Regions from separate parts of the Pseudomonas sp. MDT1-17 genome, predicted to be linked through region 1. Evidence: riboswitches for the same ligand, from Rfam matches in the RefSeq annotation. Region 1 holds a riboswitch; each other region holds the start of a gene.
The links. Region 1 has a riboswitch for cobalamin ahead of ACYZTX_RS14810 (CbtB domain-containing protein). Riboswitches for the same ligand answer to the same signal wherever they lie in the genome.

Region 2: another riboswitch for cobalamin. It lies ahead of cobO (cob(I)yrinic acid a,c-diamide adenosyltransferase); the one in region 1 lies ahead of ACYZTX_RS14810 (CbtB domain-containing protein).
Region 3: another riboswitch for cobalamin. It lies ahead of ACYZTX_RS15365 (ABC transporter substrate-binding protein); the one in region 1 lies ahead of ACYZTX_RS14810 (CbtB domain-containing protein).

What each region holds. Positions count from the first base shown of each region.
Region 1 covers NZ_JBUBVM010000001.1:3,196,521-3,199,789, reverse strand. The annotation lists gene cobW (cobalamin biosynthesis protein CobW) at 1-466, opposite strand, end outside; cobalamin riboswitch at 569-781, opposite strand; cobalamin riboswitch at 957-1,185, shown strand; gene ACYZTX_RS14810 (CbtB domain-containing protein) at 1,306-1,509, shown strand; gene ACYZTX_RS14805 (CbtA family protein) at 1,521-2,228, shown strand; gene ACYZTX_RS14800 (cobalamin biosynthesis protein) at 2,225-2,638, shown strand; gene cobM (precorrin-4 C(11)-methyltransferase) at 2,722-3,269, shown strand, end outside.
Region 2 covers NZ_JBUBVM010000001.1:2,317,711-2,320,979, reverse strand. The annotation lists gene ACYZTX_RS10780 (cobyrinate a,c-diamide synthase) at 1-831, opposite strand, end outside; gene cobO (cob(I)yrinic acid a,c-diamide adenosyltransferase) at 842-1,453, opposite strand; cobalamin riboswitch at 1,534-1,767, opposite strand; gene ACYZTX_RS10770 (hypothetical protein) at 1,922-2,506, shown strand; gene ACYZTX_RS10765 (PQQ-dependent sugar dehydrogenase) at 2,575-3,269, shown strand, end outside.
Region 3 covers NZ_JBUBVM010000001.1:3,333,891-3,337,159, reverse strand. The annotation lists gene ACYZTX_RS15375 (GGDEF domain-containing protein) at 1-222, opposite strand, end outside; gene ACYZTX_RS15370 (DJ-1/PfpI family protein) at 472-1,068, opposite strand; cobalamin riboswitch at 1,483-1,685, shown strand; gene ACYZTX_RS15365 (ABC transporter substrate-binding protein) at 1,826-2,839, shown strand; gene ACYZTX_RS15360 (FecCD family ABC transporter permease) at 2,836-3,269, shown strand, end outside.

The DNA of each region.
Region 1 (3,269 bases):
CATCGACCTGATCCGGGAAAGCCGCGAAGGTGCCGGCGGCGACCGCTGGGCTGTCGACCACGGTGATGACCGCGTCAACGGTGCAGGCGCTGCGGATTTCTGGCCACTGGAAGGCTTGCACCAACGGTTTTGGCAGGGCCAGACCCGAAGTTTCGATGAGGATGTGGTCGAGGTCGCCGCGACGGGCGACCAATTCGCGCATCACTGGGAAGAACTCTTCCTGGACGGTGCAGCACAGGCAGCCGTTGGCCAGTTCATAGACGCGGCCGTTGGCTTCTTCTTCAGTGCAACCGATGGAGCACTGCTTGAGGATTTCGCCGTCGATGCCCAGCTCGCCGAACTCGTTGACGATCACCGCGATACGGCGGCCCTGAGCATTGTCGAGCATGTGCCGCAGCAACGTGGTTTTGCCCGAGCCGAGGAAGCCGGTAACGATGGTGACGGGGAGTTTGGCCAGTGTTTTCATCGGATGCCCTTTGGCAAGGTGGCGGGCATACGGGACGACGACCGGCAACGCGGACGCGCGTGCCTGAAGAGTTCGCCACCGGATCACCCCGCCCGGTTGAAAGTGAGAATCTGTGTCGAGGCAGGTCTCCTGGCTGACGGCTTGCCAGTCGTTCGACTGACGTTGGCTGCGCCTTCCCGCGGGCCCGATAGACAGGGCTTGCAGTGGCGTGGCAGCCAACAGAACCGTTCACAGTTGCGGGGGCAGCCGCGGCATCGACCGCGTTCCCTTCTTAGCTTCGGCAGACGCCGAAGAACCTCGAAAGCGCAAGGCTACGCATCGTCTTGGAGCGGGTCAATGTCTGTAGGAGCTGCCGAAGGCTGCGATCTTTTGATTTTAAAAAACAAGATCAAAAGATCGCAGCCTTCGGCAGCTCCTACAAAGAGCCAATCATCTTTCGGTTCCAAGTGAGAACCCTTGCCAATTGACGCCCAACCCCCGCCCATGCTCTCCTACGCACTTTGTTACGGGTGCCCTTCACAGGGTGAAACGGGAAACCGGTGAATCATGTGCTTTACTCTAAAGCCATGTCAGTCCGGTGCTGCCCCCGCAACGGTAAGCGAGCGAAGCGTCAGATCCACTGTGCCAGTCGTTCGGCATGGGAAGGTGATGCTTGCAGGTCAAGGCGAAAGCCAGCGCCCCTCGTGAGCCCGGAGACCGGCCCGCAACACAAAGTGACCATTACGATCACTGAATAACAAACCCGCGGTGGGCGGGCGCTGTTTGAACCTCTGCGCGCCCGACTCGCAGGGTCTCCCATGCGCTCTAATTCACCCACTGACAGACCAGAGGGAAGCGCCATGTCGATCATCAGCAGCACCGGCAGCAACACCGATAAGAGCTCCGCCAGCACCACCACGACCCTGACTCAGCGCCTGACCGCCGCTGTGTGTGCGTCGATCCTTGGTGCGTGCCTGGTGTATTTCGCCGGTTTCTCGCACATCGAAGCGGTGCACAATGCCGCGCACGATACCCGCCACAGCTCTGCATTCCCGTGCCATTGAGACCTGTCGACATGATCAAGCGTATTGCGCAAACCGCAGGGTTCACCGGGCTGCTGGCCGCCCTGTTGCTGACCCTGCTGCAAAGTTTCTGGGTGGCGCCGCTGATTCTGCAGGCCGAGACTTACGAAAAATCCGAGCCCGCCGCTGTTGAACTTCACGAACACGCCTCGGGTGCTGTCGCCGCTCACACTCACGATGCCCAAGCCTGGGAGCCGGAAGACGGTTGGCAGCGCGTGCTGTCGACCACGGGTGGCAACCTGGTGGTAGCGGTCGGTTTCGCCCTGATGCTCGCCGGTCTTTACACCTTGCGCGCACCGACTCGCACGTCCCAAGGCCTGCTCTGGGGCCTGGCCGGTTATGCGACGTTCGTGCTGGCACCTACCCTCGGTCTGCCGCCTGAGCTACCAGGCACTGCCGCTGCTGATTTGGCGCAACGGCAGATCTGGTGGATCAGCACTGCCGCCTCCACTGCAGTCGGCATCGCATTGATCGTGTTCAGCCGCCACTGGTTGATGAAAGTGCTCGGCGTGGCCATTCTGGCCGTTCCTCACGTGATCGGCGCACCACAACCGGAAGTCCACTCGATGCTGGCTCCAGAAGCCTTGGAAGCTCAGTTCGAAATCGCTTCGCAGCTGACCAACGTCGCGTTCTGGCTGGCCCTGGGCCTGATCAGTGCCTGGTTGTTCCGCCGCAAAAGCGATGGCCAATACCACGCATGACTGACACCAGCACAGCGCCGACCCTGGTGGTCGGTCTGGGCTGCCAGCGCGGCTGCCCCGTCAGCACGTTGCGGGCGCTGCTCGATCAGGCGTTACAGGCTCATAAAATCGAACTTCACCAGATCAAGGCGCTGGCCAGCATCGACCTGAAGCGCGAAGAACCTGGTTTGATCGAATTGGCCGCACAACTCGCACTGCCACTGAAGTACTTCAGCAGCGAACAACTGGCCGGCTATCAACCGCAGCTCAGCCACCGCTCGGACATCGCGTTCGAACGCACCGGCTGCTACGGCGTCGCGGAAAGTGCCGCCCTGGCCTTGGCCGAACAGTTGGCCCAGGCGCCGGCAAAATTGCTGATCTCACGACAAAAATATGCCCAGGCCACCTTGGCATTGGCCTGCGTCGCCTAAAATCCCCGATAATCCCCGCTTTCGATCATGAGCAATCTTCATCTGAAGCCTTGCCCTGCCCCTTTTTTTCACAGGAACCGACGATGACCGTTTACTTCATTGGCGCAGGTCCCGGCGACCCGGAACTGATCACCGTAAAAGGCCAACGGCTGATTCGCAGCTGCCCGGTGATCATCTACGCCGGCTCCCTGGTGCCTGCCGCCGTGTTGGAAGGCCATCGCGCCGAACACGTGGTCAACAGCGCCGAACTGCATCTGGAACAGATCATCGAGCTGATCAAGACCGCCCATGCCAATGGCCAGGACGTGGCCCGGGTGCATTCCGGCGATCCGAGTCTTTACGGTGCCATTGGCGAGCAGATTCGCTACCTGCGCGAACTCGACATCCCGTTTGAAATCATTCCCGGCGTGACGGCCACGGCGGCCTGCGCGGCACTGTTGGGCGCCGAACTGACATTACCCGATGTGTCGCAAAGCGTGATCCTGACCCGCTACGCCGACAAGACCGCCATGCCCGCGGGCGAAGCGCTGGGCAGCCTGGCGCAGCACGGGGCGACCATGGCGATTCATCTGGGGGTCAATCATCTGGAGAAAATCCTGGTTGAATTGCTGCCGCATTACGGCGCGGACTG
Region 2 (3,269 bases), 880 kb from region 1:
TTGCGCGTCACGGATCGGCGAGAAAAACAGCAATTCGGCCCCCATGGCGCGCAGCAGGTCGAGGCTTGCGCCGTAGGTGAAGGCAAACGCTTCGTCACGGGCCACGGCAATTCGCACACCGGCCAGCAACGGTTCGGCAGCGATCACATCAGGAGCCGCGAATTCCACCGCCGGTGGCAGCGCGACCTCGCAACTGCTGGCCAGTGCATCGGCCGCCGCATCGAGACGCAGATCGAGATCGTTCAACTCGCTGGCCTGAACCAGCCCGAGGTGTCGACTAGGCAATTCGATCCCGGTTTCCCGGGACAAGGCGCCGTACCAGCGCAAACCTTCAGTGAGGCTGCCTTCAAGCAATTGCGCATGACGCAGGGTGCCGACGCGGTTGGCCAGCACACCGGCAAACGGCAAATCCGGCTGATAGCGCGCCAACCCCAACGCCAGTGCGCCAAAGGTCTGGGCCATGGCGGTGCCGTCGATCACACCCAGCACCGGCACACCGAAATGCCGCGCCAGATCAGCGCTGGACGGCGTACCGTCAAACAACCCCATGACGCCTTCGATGAGAATCAGATCGGCTTCGCCGGCGGCTTCCCACAACAGACGACGACTTTCCTGCTCGCCGACCATCCACATGTCCAGTTGAAACACCGGCGCACCGCTGGCGCGCTCGAGAATCATCGGGTCGAGAAAGTCCGGGCCGCACTTGAACACACGAACTTTGCGCCCCTGCTTGTGATGCAAACGGGCCAGCGCGGCAGTGACGGTGGTCTTGCCCTGACCGGAGGCCGGCGCGGCAATCAGCACCGCCGGGCAGTGACGGCTGATTTTCATAAAGTAGTATTCACAGCTCGACGCCTTTTTGCGCTTTGATCCCGGCCTGGAACGCGTGCTTGATCACGCCCATTTCGGTGACCGTGTCGGCCAGTTCGATCATTTCAGGTTTGGCGCCGCGACCGGTGACCACCACATGCTGCATCGGCGGACGCGCCTGCAAATCGCTGAGCACCTGATCCAGATCGAGGTAACCGTGCTTGAGCGCAATGTTCAACTCATCCAGCACCACCAAGCCAATCGACGGATCACGCAGCAATTCGCGGGACACCGCCCACGCCGCTTCAGCGGCGGCGATGTCTCGCTGGCGATCCTGGGTTTCCCAGGTGAAGCCCTCGCCCATCACATGAAAACGCACCTGTTCCGGGAAGCGCCGGAAGAACAGTTCTTCGCCGGTGCTGTTGCGCCCCTTGATGAACTGCACCACGCCACACTGCATGCCGTGGCCCATGGACCGGGCGAGCATGCCGAAGGCCGAACTGCTTTTGCCTTTGCCGTTGCCGGTCAGCACCAGCAGCAGGCCGCATTCATTCGGGGAGTTGGCGATGCGTTCGTCGATCACGGCTTTTTTGCGCAGCATGCGCGCCAGATGACGTTCGTCACGATCGGGGGTATCAGTCATGGGGAGCTCTCCGTTGAGGCTGGATAACGGCGGGCAGGCACAAGAATAGACGGCAAAAAGCCTGGCATCGCCCACCGTGATGCCGCTGGATGGATCAGGCCGGTCTCCGGGCTCATGAGCGGCGATTCGCCTGACTGCGCGCCTTCCCATGTCGACAGTCGACACAGTGGCTCAAGGCGCAGTCTTCACTCATTTACCGTTGCGGGGGCAGCGCCGGGATCGTGAGCCTTCATCAATTGAAGAGATCGCTCACCGGCTTCCCTGTTTCACTCTGTCGACCAAGGTCACAGAGCACCTGAAACAAGCCGCGAAGGTTAGAGGGTTGGGGATGGAGCGTCAATTGAAGACGGGCGGCCTGCGAGCGAATAACTGCCGTCGATCAATTATCTGACGCCAATCTTGTGCCACACTCCCAGCAGTGATATCAAAGAGCCACAACCTCACAACACAATAACAAGGGTGAGCCCCATGCAAGGCATGATCATCAGCAATCCGAAGCTGGAATTCCTGCGCCCGGTGCTGGAACGCTGGTTTGACTGTATCGACCGCTACAACGCCGTGCGCGGCGATAACGACACGCCTTACTGGTTCGACGAAAAAGCCAACCTGAGCCTGCTGTCCACCGCTGCGTGGATGGCGGAAATGGTGACGCTGCAACAAGCACCGACCCGCAAACAGACCGAAGAAGGCGAACGCAATGGCCGCGCCGATCTGTTTATCGCGACCAGCGAAGAACGCGCTTACCTTCAGGCGACCCAGCGCTGGCCACGCGTCAACGGCCTGAACCTGACTCAAGCATTGCAGGACATCACCAGCGACGCCAAGCGCATCAGCTACGCCAGCGACCTGAAACTCGGCTGCCTGTTCGTTGCGCCGCAAAAAGCCCAACAAAGCGCTACTCCGGAAGAACTCCAGGACATGGTCGACGACCTGCAAAAGGAACACACCTGCGCGGTGGCCTGGTATTTCCCCTACGCCTATCGCAAGTTGCGCAACGAAGCCGGCAACTACCACCCCGGCATCGCCGTGCTGTTCAAGGAAGCCCGCGGCTGACCGGTTGAACCATCGCGCACCTGCGCTTCTCTATTGATTAGGTCAATGCATTCATAGGGAAGATCAGCATGCGCAAGCCCCAGCTCGCTCTCGTCATCGTGCTCGCCGGAGGGCTTGCCGCCTGTGGTGAAACCTCCAGGCTGCAAATTTCCGACGGCACCGGCCCGTCACCCAAGCTGCCAGAACCCAACAAAACCCTGATCCCGACGGTGAACATCGCCCCGGCGATCGGCTGGCCGGACGGCACTAAACCCACTGCCGCAGCGGGCACCCAAGTGTCGGCATTTGCCGAAGGCCTCGATCACCCGCGCTGGCTCTACGTGCTGCCCAACGGCGACGTGCTGGTGGCCGAAACCAACGCGCCGCCGAAACCCGATGATGGCAAAGGCGTTAAAGGCTGGGTCATGAAAAAAGTCATGGGCCGTGCCGGCGCAGCAGTCCCCAGCCCGAATCGCATCACGCTGCTGCGGGACAAGGACCACGACGGCATCGCCGAGACCCGCACGGTGTTTCTGGAAAACCTCAACTCGCCCTTCGGCATGACCCTGGTCGGCAATGACCTGTACGTCGCCGACACGGACCGCTTGCTGCGCTTCCACTATGAAAACGGCGAGACGGCGATCAAGTCACAGCCAATGAAGGTGATCGACCTGCCGGGCGGTACGCTGAATCACCACTGGACCAAAAACGTCATCGCCAGCAAGGACGGCAGCAAGCTGTACGTCACGGTGGGCTCCAACAGCAACGTGGCCGAAAACGGCAT
Region 3 (3,269 bases), 140 kb from region 1:
TTTGCCGTCGGTGGAGCGCAGCGGTAACAGCGTGGTGTTCTGGTACATGAACTCTTCCTGACCGGTGATCGGTTGGTAGTTCTTGAACCGCACCAGATACGGGCGCTGCTCCCAGATAGTGAACGCTGGCGTGCCCAGGGTAGCGACGCTTTCCACCTTGCGGCTGAACCATTGGCGGTCGATTTCGGGAAACAGACTTAAGAAATTCTGATTTTGTGTCAAAGTGCCCACCTTTGGGAAGCTTGTTGTAATGCACAAGTTTGGGATAGGCCTTCTGCGACCAACTTTTCGGCGCTTCATAGAGTTCATCAGGAAACACGCTGACCGCGACCGGAATGTTGACGCCCTTGACGGCGAAGAATGTCGACTTGTTCTCGTAATAAAGGGCTGACGGGCCCGACAGTGACACTCGTCGTCGATTTCGCTCAGTCGTAAACAATCAGACATCGGCCAAAGCGGTCATAGAGAGCTTTAAAGGTACGGCGAAATGTTTGCCATTGCGCGCGTCACGTAGATCTCCTTTTCTCCCACCGGCGCCACATAATGAATCGCACTGCGTGCAGCCTCGACGCCTTCCAGACGGGCGATGAACCAGGCGGCTAGATACTGCGACGACAGGCACCCTCCAGCCGTCGCGACGTTTCCCTTGGCCACGAAGGGCTGATTGAGCACTGCCACGCCGACCTCCTCGACCCACGGTTTGGTGGTCAGGTCCGTGCAGGCCGGAATGTCGTCCAGTAGGCCCAGTTTGGCAAGTATGAGCGTGCCCGAGCACTGAGCGCCCAGCAGCTGACGCGTCGAGTCGAATTTCAGGCGAGACATCAGCGTGGCGTCAGCGACGACGTCCCGGGTCTTTCTCCCACTACCCACAAGTACAGCGTCCGCACCGCATGCGTCCTCGAGCGACGTCTGCGACTCGATCAGCACGCCGTTCATCGACAGCACCTTATCCGTGGGACTGGCGATAGATACCCGCCAACCGGGCCGCTGGACCCGGTTGAGGATGCCCAGCGCGATCAGCGAGTCGAGTTCGTTGAAACCTTCGAAAGTCAGGATGGCGATGTGCATCAGGAGCCTCGTGCGAGTGGAGACGTTGTTGGCGTCATCGTAAAATCGACAATCAGTACATGCAAAAAATTGTCATGGATACATGACGACATGCCACAGCCCACAAGCTACTGATTCAGAAAGTTCACGTGCCCCCCCCACTGCCGCGAAAGTATTCGCGGCAGTGGGTGCTGATTGACAGGCAGAACAGCATCACACCCCGTTTGGATAGTTGATTAACGACTAAAGGTGAACCGCCAGGAAGGCTCGCAAAAATGGACGTTATTAAAATGGAGTCGTGTCGATTAATACCGATAAGTTGCCTGCACTGAAATTCCTTTCGCACTGTTTTCGTAGTTGGCACTGTATTCCGGTTGAAGACCGGAGTTGTTCTACTGCGATTCCCACCCAAAGCGGTCGGTGGTGATATTCGACATGATCGACTACCATGCCGGCCGCCGGTTTCCAAACGGGATTAATAGGGAATCCGAGATGCCTGACACGGCATCAAACGGAACTGCCCCCGCAACTGTAGGTGCTGAGCCTGCTCCTGAACTGCCACTGGGATCACTCCCGGGAAGGCTGGAGCCTGGCGACGACGCATCAGTCAGGAGACCTGCCGGCCAAGCAAATCACTAACCGGCGGGGTGTCCGGGAAGGACATCCTTGCGCCGAGCGTCACCTCAGTGATCGGCACTTCACTGCTTTAATGGCAGCGTTCGATGATGTGTTTCCAGTCCGTACCCCTGCTCTTGTACGGTCAAATGGAGATTGCGTCATGTTGCTGTCCCGCCCTGCCACCCTCGTCACTGCCCTGGGTCTGTCCACCCTCGCCCATGCGGCCCCGACCCACTACCCCCTGACTGTTGAGAACTGTGGCAGCACACTGACGTTTCAGCAGGCGCCGAGCCGTGCCGTGACCATTGGCCAGGCTGGCACTGAAATTCTCTACGCCATGGGCCTTGGCAACACGCTGGTCGGCACTTCGCTGTGGTTCAACGATGTGCTGGCCAAGTACAAGCCAGAGAACGACACGATCGAACGCCTGGCCGATAACGAACCGAGTTTCGAGGCGGTGATCGGCAAGCGTCCGCAGCTGGTAGCAGTGGAACTGGAGTGGATGGTTGGCCCGCAGGGCGTGGTCGGTACTCGCGAGCAGTTTCACGAACTGCAGATCCCGACCTACCTGATGCCCTCCGACTGCGAAGCCAAGGACAACCTGGTCGGTGCCGACGGCACACGTCTGGAGGCGTTCCGCATCGACAGCCTCTACAAAAGTATCAGCCAATTGGCTGAAATCTTTGACGTGCAGGAACGTGGCCAGCAGCTGAACGCCCACCTCAAAGCCAGCCTGGCCAAGTCCATTGCCACCGTACAGAACAAGGATCTTAAGCACACCAGTGCGCTGTTCTGGTTCTCCAGCGCCAGTCTGGATATCGACCCCTATGTCGCCGGGCACAAGGGCATTCCCGACTTCATGTTGAACACGTTGGGAGTGCGCAACGTGGTGGAGTCCGATGAAGAATGGCCCACCGTCGGCTGGGAAACCATCGCCAAGGCCAACCCGACCTTCCTGGTCATCGCACGCATGGATCGCCGTCGCTTCCCGGCTGACGACTATCAAAAGAAACTGCAATTCCTGCGCAGCGACCCGGTGACCCGCAACATGGACGCCGTGAAAAACAACCGCATCATCATCCTTGACGCCATGGCCATGCAGGCCAGCGTGAGAATGTTCGACGGTCTTGAAATCCTGTCATCAGCCATCAACGGCTACGACCTGCCGAAATGACCGGGACGTTGATTCGTACGCTGCTGGCATTTCTGACACTGCTGCTTGCCGTGATTGCCGGTGTGGCCATCGGTGAAACGAGCATCGAACCGAGCGTGGTGTTCCAGGTACTGGCCAACAAACTGTGGACTGCCGGTTATGTCCTCGACCCGATAGACGAAGGCATCGTCTGGAATTACCGCCTGACCCGCGCGCTGGTGGCAGCCGCCTGCGGTGCGGGCCTGGCCACCTGCGGGGTGATCTTGCAATCGCTGTTGCGCAACCCGCTGGCCGATCCTTATCTGCTCGGTATTTCCGCTGGCGCCTCGACGGGCGCGGTGCTGGTGGCATTGCTGGGCCTCGGCGGGGGGCTGATTTCGCTGTCGGTCGGGGCGTTTGCCGGTGCTGTTGCTGCCTTCGCCGTGGTTGTTTTACTGGCCCGTGCCAGCGG